Regions from separate parts of the Agromyces sp. GL_144 genome, predicted to be linked through region 2. Evidence: riboswitches for the same ligand, from Rfam matches in the RefSeq annotation. Region 2 holds a riboswitch; the other holds the start of a gene.
The links. A riboswitch is a leader RNA that binds a small molecule or an ion and turns the genes downstream of it on or off. The one in region 2 is predicted to bind thiamine pyrophosphate.
Positions count from the first base shown of each region.

Region 1: another riboswitch for thiamine pyrophosphate. It lies ahead of AC3IPY_RS08655 (ECF transporter S component); the one in region 2 lies ahead of AC3IPY_RS16925 (MFS transporter).

Region 1 covers NZ_CM174399.1:1,923,779-1,931,626, forward strand. The annotation lists gene gatA (Asp-tRNA(Asn)/Glu-tRNA(Gln) amidotransferase subunit GatA) at 1-861, shown strand, start outside; gene gatB (Asp-tRNA(Asn)/Glu-tRNA(Gln) amidotransferase subunit GatB) at 861-2,381, shown strand; gene AC3IPY_RS08645 (DNA polymerase IV) at 2,543-3,850, shown strand; gene AC3IPY_RS08650 (hypothetical protein) at 3,880-4,212, shown strand; TPP riboswitch at 4,297-4,397, shown strand; gene AC3IPY_RS08655 (ECF transporter S component) at 4,435-5,082, shown strand; gene AC3IPY_RS08660 (ABC transporter ATP-binding protein) at 5,084-6,607, shown strand; gene AC3IPY_RS08665 (energy-coupling factor transporter transmembrane component T family protein) at 6,604-7,383, shown strand; gene AC3IPY_RS08670 (nucleoside/nucleotide kinase family protein) at 7,367-7,848, shown strand, end outside.
Region 2 covers NZ_CM174399.1:3,675,300-3,683,147, reverse strand. The annotation lists gene gap (type I glyceraldehyde-3-phosphate dehydrogenase) at 1-898, shown strand, start outside; gene AC3IPY_RS16925 (MFS transporter) at 971-2,311, opposite strand; TPP riboswitch at 2,302-2,398, opposite strand; gene AC3IPY_RS16920 (helix-turn-helix domain-containing protein) at 2,487-2,987, shown strand; gene AC3IPY_RS16915 (ClpP family protease) at 3,085-3,696, opposite strand; gene AC3IPY_RS16910 (ClpP family protease) at 3,693-4,376, opposite strand; gene AC3IPY_RS16905 (hypothetical protein) at 4,607-6,016, shown strand; gene AC3IPY_RS16900 (hypothetical protein) at 6,236-6,382, shown strand; gene AC3IPY_RS16895 (MOSC domain-containing protein) at 6,405-7,202, opposite strand; gene AC3IPY_RS16890 (SDR family oxidoreductase) at 7,432-7,848, opposite strand, start outside.

The DNA of each region.
Region 1 (7,848 bases), 1.8 Mb from region 2:
GCCCTGCTCCAAGACGTGATCGCCGGGCACGACCCGCACGACTCGACCTCGATTCCCGAGGCCTGGCCGTCGATGGCCGACGCGGTGCGCCGAGCGGATGTCTCGGGCGTGCGCATCGGCGTCGTCAAGCAGCTCGACTCCGACGGCGTGCAGGCGGGCGTGCGCTCGCGCTTCCACGAGTCGCTCGCGCTGCTCGAGCGCAACGGCGCCGAGATCGTCGAGATCGACGCGCCCAACTTCGAGTACGCCATCGCCGCGTACTACCTGATCCTCCCGGCCGAGGCCTCGTCGAACCTCGCGAAGTTCGACTCGGTGCGCTTCGGCCTGCGGGTCACGCCCGAGGGCGGCGGCACGGTCGAGCAGGTCATGGCCGCGACGCGCGAGGCCGGCTTCGGACCCGAGGTCAAGCGCCGCATCATCCTCGGCACCTACGCGCTGTCGGCGGGCTACTACGACGCCTACTACGGCAGCGCCCAGAAGGTGCGCACGCTCGTGCAGCGCGACTTCGAGAACGCCTTCGCGAGGGTCGACGTGCTCGCCACGCCCACGGCGCCGACCACGGCGTTCAAGCTCGGCGAGAAGCTCGACGATCCGCTGGCGATGTACCTCAACGACGTCGCGACGATCCCGGCGAACCTCGCCGGCGTGCCGGGCATCTCGCTGCCGGCCGGTCTCGCGCCCGAAGACGGGTTGCCGGTGGGCATCCAGTTCCTCGCGCCCGCGCGCCAGGACGCGCGCCTCTACAACGTCGGCGGCGCGCTCGAGCGACTGCTCGAGGCCGAATGGGGCGGGCCGCTGCTGAACCGCGCGCCCGACCTGTCTTCGCATGAGATGGCTGCGGCCGAGGAAGGTGCACTCTGATGGCCCGCGTCGCGCTCATGGACTTCGACAAGGCGCTCGAGCTCTTCGAAGCCGTCATCGGGCTCGAGGTGCACGTCGAGCTGAACACCACGACGAAGATGTTCTCGTCGGCGCCGAACCCGGCGAACTCGGCGTTCCACGTCGCCGAGCCGAACACGCTCATCACGCCGGTCTGCCTGGGCCTGCCGGGTTCGCTGCCGGTCGTGAACGGCGAGGCGGTGCGCAAGTCGATCTCGCTCGGGCTCGCGCTCGGCTGCGAGATCGCGCCGTCGAGCCGTTTCGCACGAAAGAACTACTTCTACCCCGACCTCGCGAAGAACTACCAGATCTCGCAGTACGACGAGCCCATCGCCTTCGACGGCGAGGTCGAGGTCGAGCTCGAGAACGGCCGGGTCTTCCGGGTGCCGATCGAGCGCGCGCACATGGAAGAGGACGCGGGCAAGCTCACGCACGTCGGCGGCTCGACCGGTCGCATCCAGGGCGCCGAGTACTCGCTCGTCGACTACAACCGCGCCGGCGTGCCGCTCGTCGAGATCGTCACGCGCCCCATCTTCGGCGCAGAGGCGGATGCCCCCGCGCTCGCGCGCGCCTACGTGTCGACGATCCGCGACATCGCGATCTCGCTCGGCATCTCCGAGGCGCGCATGGAGCGCGGCAACCTGCGCTGCGACGCGAACGTCTCGCTGCGCCCGCGCGGCCAGGAGAAGCTCGGCACCCGCACCGAGACGAAGAACGTCAACTCGTTCCGGTCGATCGAGCGCGCCGTGCGCTACGAGATCCAGCGTCAGGCGGCGATCCTCGCCGACGGCGGCACCATCACGCAGGAGACCCGGCACTGGCATGAGGACACCGGGGCCACGAGCGCCGGTCGCCCCAAGTCCGATGCCGACGACTACCGGTACTTCCCCGAGCCCGACCTGCTTCCGGTCGTGCCCTCGCCCGAGCTGATCGAAGAGCTGCGTGCGGCGCTGCCCGAGGCGCCCGCCGCGCGCCGCCGGCGCCTGAAGGCCGAGTGGGGCTTCAGCGACGACGAGTTCCAGATCGTGGCGAACTCGGGCATGCTCAACGAGCTTGCCGAGACCGTCGCGGCCGGCGCCACGCCCGCCGCCGCGCGCAAATGGTGGACGGGTGAGATCGCGCGTCTCGCGAACGCCGCAGACCGCGATGCCACGAGCCTGGTGTCTCCGGCGCATGTCGCCGAGCTCGCCGCGCTCGTCGAGGCCGGCACGCTGACCGACCGCCTCGCGCGCCAGGTGCTCGAGGGCGTCGTCGCGGGCGAGGGGTCGCCGCAGCAGATCGTCGACGAGCGCGGCCTCGCGGTCGTCTCCGACGACGGCGCGCTCATCGCCGCCATCGACGAGGCGCTCGCCTCGCAGCCCGACGTGCTCGCGAAGATCCGCGACGGCAAGGTGCAGGCCGCCGGCGCGGTCATCGGCGCCGTCATGAAGGCCATGCAGGGCAAGGCGGATGCCGCGCGCGTGCGCGAGCTCGTGCTCGAGCGGGCGACCGCTGCCGAATAGCCGCGCGCCGGACGCGGGCGGTGCCGGACCGATCGGTCCGGCACCGCCCGCGTCGTGTTCGGGGCCGGCTCGCGGCATCCGCCCGGCGAACTCCGCGTCGAGGTCCTGCGCGGCGTTCGGGGGCGGCGACCGATGACGGTGGCGTGGCGTAGGGTCGCAACGTGAGCAAGCAGGACGGCTCGTCGAGGCAGGTCACCACGGGGCCGGTCGACGATTCGGCGACCCCGATCCTGCACGTCGACATGGACGCGTTCTTCGTCTCGGTCGAGCTGCTCTCCCGGCCGGAGCTCAGGGGCAAGCCGGTGCTCGTCGGCGGCACGGCAGGTCGGGGGGTCGTGGCGGCCGCGAGCTACGAGGCCCGCCGCTACGGCGTGAACTCGGCCATGCCCATGTCGGTCGCGCTGCAGCGGTGTCCCAACGCGATCGTGCTGCGCGGCAACTATCCGGCGTACTCCGAGTACTCCAAGCGGGTGATGCACATCTTCGAGCAGATCACCCCGCTCGTCGAGCCGCTCTCGATCGACGAGGCGTTCCTCGACGTCTCGGGCGCCAGGCGACTGCACGGCACGCCCGCCGAGATCGCGTGGACCATCCGCGACCGCGTGCAGCGCGAGACCGGGCTCACCTGCTCCATCGGGGTCGCCGCCACCAAGTACGTCGCGAAGGTCGCCTCGAGCCGGGCCAAGCCCGACGGCATGCTCGTGGTTCCGGCGCACGAGACGGTCGCGTTCCTGCATCCGCTCCCGGTCTCGGCGCTCTGGGGCGTGGGCAGGGTCACCGAAGAGACGCTGGCGCGCATCGGGCTCCGCACCATCGGCGACGTCGCGTCGATGCCGTCCGACGCCCTGGTCCGAGCCGTCGGACCCGCCCTCGCGGGCCGACTCGCGCGCCTCGCCGCCGGCGACGATCCGCGCGAGGTGCACACGACCCGCACCGAGCGCAGCATCGGGCACGAGCAGACGTTCGGTCACGACCTGACCGACCCGATCGTGATCCGCCGCGAACTGCTGCAGCTCTCGGGCAACGTCGCCGTGCGCCTGCGCAAGGCCGGGCTCGTCGCGCGCACCGTGTCGCTGAAGCTCCGGTACGGCGACTTCCGCACGCTGACCCGGTCCCGCACCCTCGCCGAGCCGACCGATGTCGCGCGGCGCATCTACGACGAGGCGTCCGAGGCGCTCGAGGGCCTCATCGGCGATGGCGCGCGCGTGCGACTCATCGGCGTGCGCGCCGAGAACCTCCGCGAGTCCGGCACGGGCGCGATGCTCTGGGATCCTGACGAAGAGTGGCGCGACGCCGAGCGCACGATCGATCAGGTGACGGCCCGGTTCGGGCGCGACGCGGTGCGACCGGCGGCACTCGTGCAGCGCGAGCGCGACCGCGATCAGCGCCGGGCGGAGCAGCGCGAACAGCGGCGCGGTCCGCAGCCCGAGGAGCCGTTCGATCCGAACGCCGCGGCGTGGGGCTGGTAGCCCGAGGCCCGCGCGGGTAGCGTGGCCACATGGCTGAACTCGTGCTGGACCTTGCAGACACCGTCGCCGGCGTGGGCGTGAAGACCGCCTACGGCGAGACCATCGACATCGACGGCGTCAAAGTCGTGCCGGTGGCCCTCGGCTACTACGGCTTCGGCGCCGGCAGCGGCGGCACGGGCGAAGAGCTCCAGGGCAGCGGTGGCGGCGGAGGAGGTCTCTCGGTGCCGCTCGGCGCCTACGTCGGCGAAGCGGGGCGTGTGAGGTTCGAGCCGAACATCATCGGGCTCGTCCTCGTCGCGACGCCGTTCATCTTCGTCGTCGGCCACGCCCTGAAGTCGGTCATCCGCGCGCTCAAGCGCTGAGCCGGGGCATCCGTCTCCCTCCGACTCGCCTCATTGCGCCTCCGGTGAACGTGAGGGATCGTCTGCGTGTACGCTGATCTCGAACACGGGAGTCCGGTGAGCCGGGCTGAGAGGAAGGTCCTCAACCTTCGACCGTCGAACCTGATCTGGGTCATGCCAGCGCAGGGAGGCATTCGCATCTCATTACCCGTGCCACTTTCATCGAGAGAGAGGGCACGACACGTGCACGCATCATCAACGTCACCGGCCGCATCCGCGGCATCCATCACCTCTGCACGCCCCGAGCGTCCGAACCTGCGCTGGCGGGTCGTCGACATCGTCGTCGCGAGCGTCGTCGGCGTCGCCGTCGGCGTGGTCTTCTGGGCCTGGGGCGTGATCTGGGGGCCGATCTCGGCACCCATCGAGGCGCTGCTTCCCGGACTCCAGGCAGCACCGGCGGCCCTGTGGGTCATCGCCGGCGTGCTCGGCGGCCTCATCATCCGCAAGCCGGGTGCCGCGCTCTACACCGAGCTCGTCGCGGCGATCGTCTCGGCGCTCATCGGCAGCCAGTGGGGCGGCCTGCTGACGATCGAGTCCGGACTCGTGCAGGGCCTCGGCGCCGAACTCGTCTTCGCGATCTTCCTCTACCGCTACTGGCGGTTCCCGGCAGCACTGCTGGCCGGTGCCGCCGCCGGGCTCGCGATGGCCATCAACGACCTCGTGCTCTACTACGCGGGCGCCGCACCGCTGTTCGCGACCGTCTACACGGTCTCCGCGGTGCTCGGCGGAGCGGTCATCGCCGGCGGCCTCTCGTGGCTCGCCGTGCGCGGTCTGGCACGCGCAGGGGCGCTCGATCGATTCGCATCCGGGCGCGAGCACCGGGTGGTCTGACGTGTCGGGCGGCGAATCCATCGCGCGCACGGCACCGGCTGCGATCTCGGCCCGTGGTTGGGGCTGGCGGCACGCCGGACGCCGGTCGGCCGCGGTGCAGGGGCTCGACCTCGACATCCGTCCCGGGGAGCGCGTGCTGCTCCTCGGCGCCTCGGGTGCCGGAAAGTCGACCCTGCTGCACGGCATCGCCGGCGTGCTCGGCGGCGACGAAGACGGCGAGGCGCTCGGCGAGCTGCTCGTCGACGGTGGGCGACCGTCGGCCGCGCGCGGGCGGTCGGGCCTCGTGCTGCAGGACCCCGATGCGCAGGTCGTCATGGCCCGCGTCGGCGACGACGTCGCCTTCGGGCTCGAGAACCTCGCCGTTCGCCGCGAGGAGATCTGGCCGCGCGTGAGACGGGCACTCGCGGCCGTCGGCCTCGACCTGCCGCTCGAGCACTCGACCGCCGAGCTCTCAGGCGGGCAGCGTCAGCGGCTCGCGCTCGCGGGCGTGCTCGCGATGCGACCGGGCCTCATCCTGCTCGACGAGCCGACCGCGAACCTCGACCCCGAGGGCGTGCGAGACGTGCGCGACGCGGTCGCCCGCGTCGCCGACGAGACCGGGGCGACCCTCGTCGTCATCGAGCATCGTGTGTCGGTGTGGCTTCCGGTCGTCGATCGCGTGGTGGTGCTCGGCGGCGGCGGTGCGGGCGGCGTGCTCGCCGACGGGGACCCCGGCGAGGTGCTGGCGTCGCAGCGGTCGGCGCTCCGCGACGGCGGCGTCTGGTTGCCCGACAACCTGCCGTGGCGCGCACCGGTGCCGACGAGCGGGGGGTCGCCCCTGCTCTCCGGCGAGGCGCTCACGATCGGGCGCAGCCCTGGCGCACCGGTTCGCGACGGCATCGACCTCACTGCCGACTCCAGCCGGATCCTCGCGATCTCGGGCCCGAACGGCGTCGGCAAGTCGACCTTGGCGCTGACCCTGGCGGGCCTCCTGACTCCGCTCGACGGCCGGCTCGAGGCATCCGAGACCCTGGCCTCAGGTCTGCGGCCCGAGCCCTGGCGCTGGCGGTCGCGCGACCTGCTGGCGCGCATCGGCACCGTCTTCCAGAGTCCCGAGCACCAGTTCCTCACCGGATCGGTGCGGGCCGAGCTCGAGGTCGGGCCGCGAGCGCTCAAGCTCTCCGAGTCCGAGCGCCGCGCGCGGGTCGACGAGCTGCTGAGCGCGCTCCGGCTCGAGCACCTCGCGGGCGCCAACCCGTTCACGCTCTCGGGCGGGGAGAAGCGCCGACTGTCGGTGGCGACGGCCATCGCGACCCGGCCGCGACTGCTCGTGCTCGACGAGCCGACCTTCGGGCAGGATGCCACGACCTGGCGCGAGCTCGCGAGACTGCTCGTCGGGCTCCGCGACGACGGCGTCGGCATCGTCGCGGTCACGCACGACGAGGCCTTCGTCGAGACCGTTGCCGATCAGCGCTTCGAGCTCGCACACGCGGACTCGGCCGACGGCCCGGCGCCCGAGCGCGGCGCACGAGGTGCACGCGCATGAGCATCGCGAGCGTTCGGCCCGGGCTGCCGTTGGCGCAGGTGAACCCCGTCGCGAAGGTCGCGGCGACGGTTCCGCTCAGCATCGTGCTGATCCTCACGCTCGACATCGTGTCGGCGAGCGTGGCGATCGCCTGCGAGCTGCTCATCTTCACGGTCGTGGGCCTCGGCAGTGTGCTCTGGTCGCCGCGCACGCTGCCGATCTGGATCGCCGCACCGCTGACGGGCATCAGCATGGTGCTCTACGGGTCACCGTCGGGTGCGACGCTGTGGGACTTCGGCGTCATCCACGTGACCGAGGGGTCGGTGCAGATCGGCATCGCGACGACCGTGCGGGTCATCGCGATCGCGCTGCCCGCGGTCGTGCTCTTCCTGACGATCGATCCGACCGACCTCGCCGACGGGCTCGCGCAGACCTTGAAGCTCCCCTCGAGGTTCGTCCTCGGTGCGCTGGCGGCGCTGCGGCTCGTCGGATCGGCGATCGACGACTGGCGCACGCTCAACCTCGCGCGCCGTGCGCGCGGCGTCGGCGACACCGGGCTCATCCGCCGAACGCTGGGCCAGGCGTTCTCGCTGCTCGTGCTCTCCATCCGGCGCGGCGGCATCCTCGCGACGGCGATGGAGGCTCGCGGCTTCGGTGCCGAGGGCGAACGCACGTGGGCGAGGCAGGCGCACTTCGGCGGCACGGAGTGGATCGTGATCGGCGTCGGATGCCTCGTGGCCGTCCTCTCGGCGACGGTCGCGGTGCTCACCGGGAGCTGGAATGTCATCTGGTCCTGATGCCCCAGGCGCGGTGACGCACGGGTGCCCGGCCTCGATCGGCCACGCCTCGGCGACCGCGGAGATCCGCACGCGGGTTCGAGGCATCCGACGCCCGCTCGTGCTCGTCGACGGGCCGAGCGGCGCGGGCAAGTCGACCCTCGCCGACGCGCTCGTGGCCGCGTGGCCGGGCCCTCCGCCGACGCTGGTTCGCCTCGACGACGTGTATCCCGGGTGGTACGGCCTCGAGCGGGCCGGCCGCGTGCTCGCGCATTCGCTCATCGCGCCGTGGCGACGAGGTGGGCCCGCGTGGTACCGACGTTGGGATTGGGCCGCTGACGCGCCGGGTGCGGAGACCTCCGTGCGGCCCGGAACCGCGCTGCTCGTCGAGGGCTGCGGTGCATTCGCCGTCGCCCCGCCGACCGTGCCCGCGATCAGGATCTGGGTCGACGCGCCCGACGACGTGCGGCGGCGTCGTGCGCTCGA
Region 2 (7,848 bases):
CCTCACCGACCCGAAGGCGCTCGCGCAGCTGCTGCGCTTCGACAGCACGGCGGGCCGCCTCGGCCGCCCCGTCGAGGTCGACGGCGACGTGCTGGTCGTCGACGGCCGCCGCATCAAGGTCCTCGCCGAGCGCGACCCCGCCAACCTGCCCTGGGCCGAGCTCGGCGTCGAGATCGTGCTCGAGTCGACCGGCCGCTTCACCTCCAAGGAGGCCGCGTCGGCCCACCTCGCCGCGGGCGCGAAGAAGGTGCTCGTGAGCGCCCCCGCCGACGGCGCCGACGTCACGCTCGTCTGCGGCGTGAACACCGACGCGTACGAGGCATCCGCCCACACGATCGTCTCGAACGCGTCGTGCACGACGAACGCGCTCGCCCCGCTCGCGAAGGTGCTCGACGACCTCGCCGGCATCGAGCACGGCTTCATGACCACCGTGCACGCGTACACGCAGGAGCAGAACCTGCAGGACGGCCCGCACCGCGACCCGCGTCGCGCCCGCGCCGCCGGCGTCAACATCGTGCCGACCACGACCGGTGCCGCGAAGGCCATCGGCCTCGTGCTGCCGAACCTCGACGGCAAGCTGTCGGGCGACTCGATCCGCGTGCCCGTGCCCGTCGGCTCGATCGTCGAGCTGAACACGACGGTCGCCCGTGACGTGACGCGCGACGAGGTGCTCGCCGCCTACCGTGCCGCGGCCGCCGACGGCCCGCTCGTCGGCGTGCTCGAGTACTCCGACGACCCGCTCGTCTCGAGCGACATCACGGGCAACCCGCACTCGTCGATCTTCGACGCCGCCCTCACCCGCGTCGACGGCAAGCACGTCAAGGTCGTCGCCTGGTACGACAACGAGTGGGGCTTCTCGAACCGCGTCATCGACACGCTCGAACTGCTCGCGCGCTGAGCTCGGGCAGATCCCTCGAGCGGATGCCGCGACCGACGCCGAACGGCGGGTCGCGGCATCCGCTCTGCGCGCTCAGGCCTTGCGCGCCAGCAGCGCCCCGACGACTCCGAGCGCCGCGGCGACGATCATGAGCACCGCGACCGGCCACCAGTGCCCCGTCGTCGCGACGAGCCACGCGGCGAGCAGCGGTGAGAGCCCGCCGCCCACGATCGCGCCCGCCTCGCGCCCGATCGTGATGCCCGAGTAGCGCACCCGCGCGTCGAAGAGCGACGCGAACCACATCGGCTGCACGCCGTCGGCGGCCGCGTTCACGACGCCGATCGCCAGCGCGACGACGCCGATGACGAGCGCCGCCGACCCCGTGTCGAGCGCGAGGAACAGCGGCACGGCGATCACCGCGAGCCCGCCGAGCGCGGCGACCGTGAGCCGGGCGGATCCGACGCGTTCGCCGACCCGCCCCCAGATCGGGCAGGCGACGACCGCGATGCCCGCGCCGACGAGCAGCGCCGTGAGCGTCACCCACCGCTCGAGGCCGAGGCTCGCGGCGTAGCTCAGGCAGAACACCGACACGAGGTAGAACGTCGTGTTCTGCCCCGCGCGCACGAGGAACACCGCGAGCACGTTGCGCGGCCGCCGCAGCACCTCGGCGAGCGGATGCCTCGACGTGCGACGCTGCTCGAGCAGCGCCGTGTACTCGGGCGACTCGTCGACCCGGCGGCGCAGGTACACGCCGACGCCGACGAGCACGAGGCTGGCGAGGAACGGGATGCGCCACCCCCAGGCGAGCAGCTGCTCCTCGTCGAGCGCCGCCAGGAGCAGCACGAACGCGAGGTTGCCGAGGATCAGGCCGACGTAGAGCGCGCTCTGGATGAGTCCGCCGCGTGCGCCGCGCCGTTCGGGCGAGCTCTCGAGGGCGAGCAGCACGGCCCCGCCCCATTCGCCGCCGGTCGCGGCGCCCTGCGCGAGGCGCAGCAGCACGAGCAGGGCCGGTGCGAGCGCGCCGATCTGGGCATAGGTCGGCAGCAGGCCGATGAGCGCCGTGGCGATGCCCATGACGAGCAGCGTGCCGAGCAGGGTCGCGCGGCGGCCGAAGCGGTCGCCGAGGTAGCCGGCGGCGAGCCCGCCGAGCGGACGCGCGAGGAACCCGGTCGCGTAGACCGCGAACGAGAGCAGCACGCCGGTCAACGGATCCTCGCCGGGGAAGAACAGGGCCGGGAACACGAGCGCCGCCGCCGTGCCGTAGAGGAAGAAGTCGTACCACTCCAGCGCCGTGCCGATCGAGGCCGCGGCGACGGCGCGGCGGGCGCGGCCGGGCGGATCGTCGCGGCTGGGCTCCTTCGCTGCGGGCCCCCTCGCATCGGTGCCGAGCATGGCCGGCGGGTGGGCAGGGTCGACGTACGCGCGATCGCTCATCGCGACATCCCTTCGCTAGTCCGAACTAGATCAGGTTCGACGGGTGTGATCTCAGCCGCGCGGATCGCGGCACCCCGTGTCACTGCCCGCGAGCCTAGCGGTTCTCGACCGGCGGGCGATTCTGCTCTGAGCGGATGCGCGAGACATCCGCCCGCCGGCTGGGTAGCCTCGCGGCATGGACGCGATCGGCCCGCACCTCACCGAACTGCACCCCACGGGGCTGCGAGTCCCCGAGCGGATGCCCCGAAGCGAGCGGATGCCGCAGCGCGAGCCCGTTCGTGAGCGCACGCCGCTCTGGCGCGAGGCGCTCGGTGCGTTCCTGCGGCGCGAGCGGCTCGCGCAGGAGCGCATCCTCGCCGACGTCGCGAGCGAGGCCGACGTGTCGACCCAGTACCTCTCCGAGATCGAGCGCGGACGCAAGGAGCCCTCGAGCGAGATCCTCGCCGCCGTGGCGGAGGCGCTCGGCCTCACGCTCGTCGACGTGGCGGCCGGCGTCGCAGCCGAGCTCACGGGCGACGCGGCACGCGCCGCGCGGGGCGCCGACCGGCGCATCGCCCCGCGCCCGCTCGTCGTGCTCGACCTGACCGCGCGCGGCGCCGCGCTGCCGGGATCCGCGCCGCACGAGACATCCGCCCCCGTCGCCGGCGCAGTGCGGGGCATCGCCCTCGCCGCGTAGCGGGAGTGTCCTCGAAACCGGCGGTACTTCGGCACCGCGTTTCGACACGGACCCTCCTGTCTCCAGGGCCACCGCCGGTCGAGTGGGCCCATAAGGGCTATCCGAGCGCCGGCGCAGCCGTGCGCTGCAGCGCCACCACGCGGTCGACGAGTCCGTACTCGACCGCCCCCGCCGCATCGAGGATGAGCTCGCGATCGGTGTCCTGCCGCACCTGCTCTCGCGAACGCCCGGTGTCGTGCGCGAGCACCGCCTCGAGTTCGCCGCGCACGCGCAGCACCTCGTCGGCGTGGATGATCAGGTCGGGGATCGAGCCCCGACCCTGCGTGGACGGCTGGTGCAGCACCGCGCGTCCGTGCCGGAGGATGCCGCGCATGCCCGGCGCCCCGCCCGCGAGCAGCACGGCCGCGGGGCCGCCGGCCTGGCCGACGCAGGTCGTCGCGACCGGCGGCCGGATGTGCTGCATCGTGTCGTACACCGCGAGTGCCGCATGCGGGGATCCGCCGGGCGAGTTGAGGTAGAGGTGCACGGGCGCCTCCTGGCTGTCGGCCTCGAGGTGCAGCAGCTGCGCGATGAGCACGTTCGCGACGCCGTCGTCGATCTCGGTGCCGAGCGTGATGATGCGCTCGCCGAGCAGGCGGCTGTACACGTCGAGGGTGCGTTCCACGTTGCCGTGCCGCTCCACCACGTACGGGATCGGATAGCTGCTCATGCGAGCACCCCCTGTCGAGCCGCGGCGGCGGCGTCCGCGAGCGGGTGGCCTGCGGCATCCGACCGGAACCCCGGCCCGAGCATGCGCCCGCGGGCGCCGGGGTAGATGTCGATCGCGTCGTGCACGATCCGGTCGATGAAGCCGTAGGCGACGGCCTCCTCGGCACTCACCCAGCGGTCGCGCAGCGAGTCCTCGGTGATGCGCTCGAGCGGCTGCCCGGTGTGCTCGGCGAGCAGGCGCAGCATCGTGTCGCGCGTCTCGCGCAGGTCGTCGGCCTGCAGCTCGACGTCGACCGCGGTGCCGCCGATGCCCGCCGAACCCTGGTGCATGAGGATGCGCGCATGCGGCAGCGCGACCCGCTTGCCCGGCGTGCCGGCCGAGAGCAGGAACTGGCCCGCGCTGGCCGCCATGCCGATCGCGACGGTGGCGACGTCGTTCGGGATCGCCTTCATGACGTCCATGATCGCGAGCATCGCGGTCACGGATCCGCCGGGGGAGTTGATCCAGAACGCGATGTCGCGCTCCGGGTCCTCGGCCGAGAGCAGCAGCAGCTGGCTCGTCAGGCGGTTGCCGAGGTTCTGGTCGAGTTCGGTGCCGAGCACCACGACGCGCTGCCGGAACAGCAGGGTCGAGAGGTCGGCATCGATCGGATGCAGCGGGGCCGGGGATTCTTCGCTCATGACCCCAGCGTGCGGCCGAGCGGATGCCGCGGGCCAGCGTTTCCGCCCACGGCAGTGCTGCCCGGGGCTGATCTGCTCTGGGCTGATCGCTTCGGCGTGGAAACCGCCTGTGCAGGTTCGTCGTTCGTGTCGGAATCCGCGGGGGATCCCCCGCACGCGGCGGTGCTCTCGTAGGATCGGGACAGCGCTTCGGCGCCGCCCCAACCGATCCCCCACGGCCAGGAGCCCGAGTGAGCACATCCGTTGACGACCCGACCCCCGGTCGTCGCGCAGCCGCGCGCGCCTCGTCGGCGACGCATCGGCGTGCGGTCGAGGGCGGTCCGTTCCGATACCACGTGTGCTCGCTGGAGCCGGGCGGCGAATACGAGGAGACCATCGTCGAGGTCCTCGGCGATGACGGTTCGCGCTACTTCTCGACCGATGACGGCGCGCGCATGACCGAGGTCTCCGAGCGCTACGTCTCCGTGCGGCGCATGAGCGAGATCAGGTCGATGCACGAACTCGACCTCGACGAGATGCTCGAGCTCGAGGACGAGCTCGGGTTCGCCAGGCCGGTCGCCGGACTCGATCCGCTCGACGACCCGGCGTGGACCGAATTGCTCGATCCGATGCGGCCGGCCCGGGCGACCGGTCCCGTCGAGCCGCTGCCGACGACGGCCGCAACGGCCACTGGTCGGGTCGAGCAGGTCGAGCAGGCCGAGCGGGTCGAGGCGAGTCCGCCGAGCGCGCCGGTCCAGGCGCATGCGGCCGATGCCGCCGACGCCGAAGCCGCCGACACCGGTGCCGCCGCCGAATCCGACGAGACTGACGAAGCCCCTGAGCCGGCCGATGCCGGTCAACCGACGCACATCGGGGAGGATGTGAAGATGACGATGGAATCCGACGCCGACTGGACCTTCGAGCAGTTCGAGGCGGTGGTGGCCGGGTCCGCGCCCGCCCCGACGCCCGCCCGCGCCGTTCCGGCGAACTCGACCGGGCCCGTCACGCCGCTCGTGGCGGCGCCTCCCGCGCCTCCCGCCTCGCCCGCCTCCGCCGCTGCACCTGCGCCCGTCTCGCCGGCGCCCGCCGTGCAGCCGGTCGCTCCGGCCGCGGCCCCGGTCGCCCGCCCGGTCGCGCCCGCGGCATCCGCGCCCGCATCGATGCCGGTCGCGCCGTCTCCGACGCCCGCTGCGGCGGTCGCCGGCGCGCCCGCCGCGCCCGCCGGCACCCTGCAGATCGGGCTTGCGCAGGGCATCGCCTTCGTCGCCCACCGCGACCAGACCGACAAGCTCGGCGCTCCGTACATCGATCACCCGGGCCGCGTCGCCGAGGCGTTCGAGCCCGCCTCGCAGCCGATCGAGGTCGCCGTGGCCTGGTTGCACGACGTGCTGGAAGACACCGCGCTCACCGCCGAGACGCTCCGCGAGGCCGGCGTCGCCCCCGAGGTCATCGAGGCCGTGCTCGTGCTCACGCGCACGCCGGGGGTCTCCGATGCCGAGTACTACGCGCGCATCCGGTCGCACGCCGTCGCGCGCAGCGTGAAGCTCGCCGACATCGCCGACAACACCGCGCCGTGGCGCATGCGCAAGCTCGACCACGAGACGCAGGCCCGCCTCGCCGAGAAGTACGCGGCGGCGCGCGCCGCACTCGGCGCCGCCTGACGGTCGTACTCGCGCCTCGTGCGACCGACGCACGACGGTGCGACCTCGGCGGCGAGGGCCTGCCGCGGAGCCGCGGGAGGACATGGGCCGCGAGGCCCGGTACTTCGGTACTTCGACACCGCTTCACGGACCGGCATCCCGGCCGCGGCCGTCCCCTTGTCGCGCAATGCGCGCCGGGGGTACCCTCCGATCGCCCGCACAACGTCGATCGGAGTCGCCATGGCCGCCGCATCACTTCCGCCGACCGGTGACGCGGGCGACGAGTGGATGCGCGAGCACCTCCCGGTACCCGTGCGCGTGATCTGGCGCGTGTTCGGCGAGCCGGTCTACGCGAAGAACCACGCGCAGTTGCTCGGCACCCGCTGAGGCGCGAGCGGCACCACGATCCTCAGCCGACCACGACCTCGTCGCCGACGGCGATCTCGCCCTCGCCCTGCGGCACGAGCAGCACGCCGAACCAGGTCTTGCCGTCGCGGCGGCGGTGCTTCGAGAGCGTGCGGATCGGCTCGAGGCCGCGCTGCAGCGTGAACGGGTCGATGCCGGTCATCATGCAGCGGTCGCAGCCGCCGGCCACGCGGAAGCGCACGCCGCCGAGCGTCACGAATCCCCACTCGTCTTCGGCGAACGGCTCGTCGCCGTCGACCACGAGGTTCGGCCGGAACCGCAGCATGTCCAGCACGGGTGCGCCCTCGTCGGTCCAGGCGTTCAGGGCCGCGAGCGAGGCCTCGGTCGTGAGCAGCAGCGGGCCGGCGTCGGCGAGCGACATGCGGTCGCCGTCGAGTCCGCCGTGCTCGTCGCTGACTGGGCGCACGGTCGGGTCGGGCTGCCACACGAGCCGAACGGGCTGCCCGATGCGTGCGCTCAGCCAGTCGTCGGCCTCGCCGCCGGCCGGCAGAGCCGTGCCCTGGCGCGAGACGCCGACCGCGACGGGTGCGGCCTCCGTCGGCACGTCCACTCGAAGCGGGTCGGATGCCTCGCTGCCGAGCAGCACCCCGCCGTCGGCGAGCGGCTCGGCCCGCAGGCCGAGCATCAGGTTGCGCTCGCGCGCGGTGACCGTGCGGCCGTTCTCGTCGACGACGGCCCAGCGGCGGTCGGCGGCGAGGCCCCACGGCTCGACGCGCGCCGAGCGCACGTCGAGGCCGCCGAGCGACTTCACGGGATAGACGCGGACGCGGGTGAGGAGCATGCGAACACGCTACCCGCGTTCGGCCCGTCACCCATCCGCGCGTCGTTCCCGACGCGTTCGTGACTCGTGCCCGATGTGTCCGTTCTGCAGGAGAATACGGTCTCATCCCCGGCTGACAGGGGAGATGAGGCCAATTCTCCTGCAGAACGCACCGGCAGAGGCCCGCGCGTCGAGCTCGAGCGCGCAGAGGTCGAGCATGCAGAGTCCCAGCGCGACGGGGGCCGCGCGATCAGCGCGCCGCGCGCAGTCCGTCGACGAGCGAGGTCGTCGGCCGGCCGGTGAGGCGCGAGATGCCGCCGGACGGCACCTCGAGCACGCCCGCGGCGATGCTGGCGTCGAGCGCGGTGACGAATCCGACGGTGCCGGCATCGAGCCCGGCGGCCTCCAGCGCGGCGGCCCGCTGCTCGGCGGTCAGCGGCGTGTAGGCGACCTCGCGTCCGAGCACCTCGGATGCCGCGGCGGCGATGTCGGCGTACGTGAACGCCTCGTCGCCCGAGAGTTCGTACACCTCGCCGAGATGTCCGTCCTCGAGCAGCACGACGGCCGCGGCATCCGCGAGGTCGGCGCGCGTGGCACCGAAGATGCGGCCCGCTCCGGTCGAGGAGGCGATGACGCCGGTCTCGGCAGCGCGCGCGACATCCGCCGC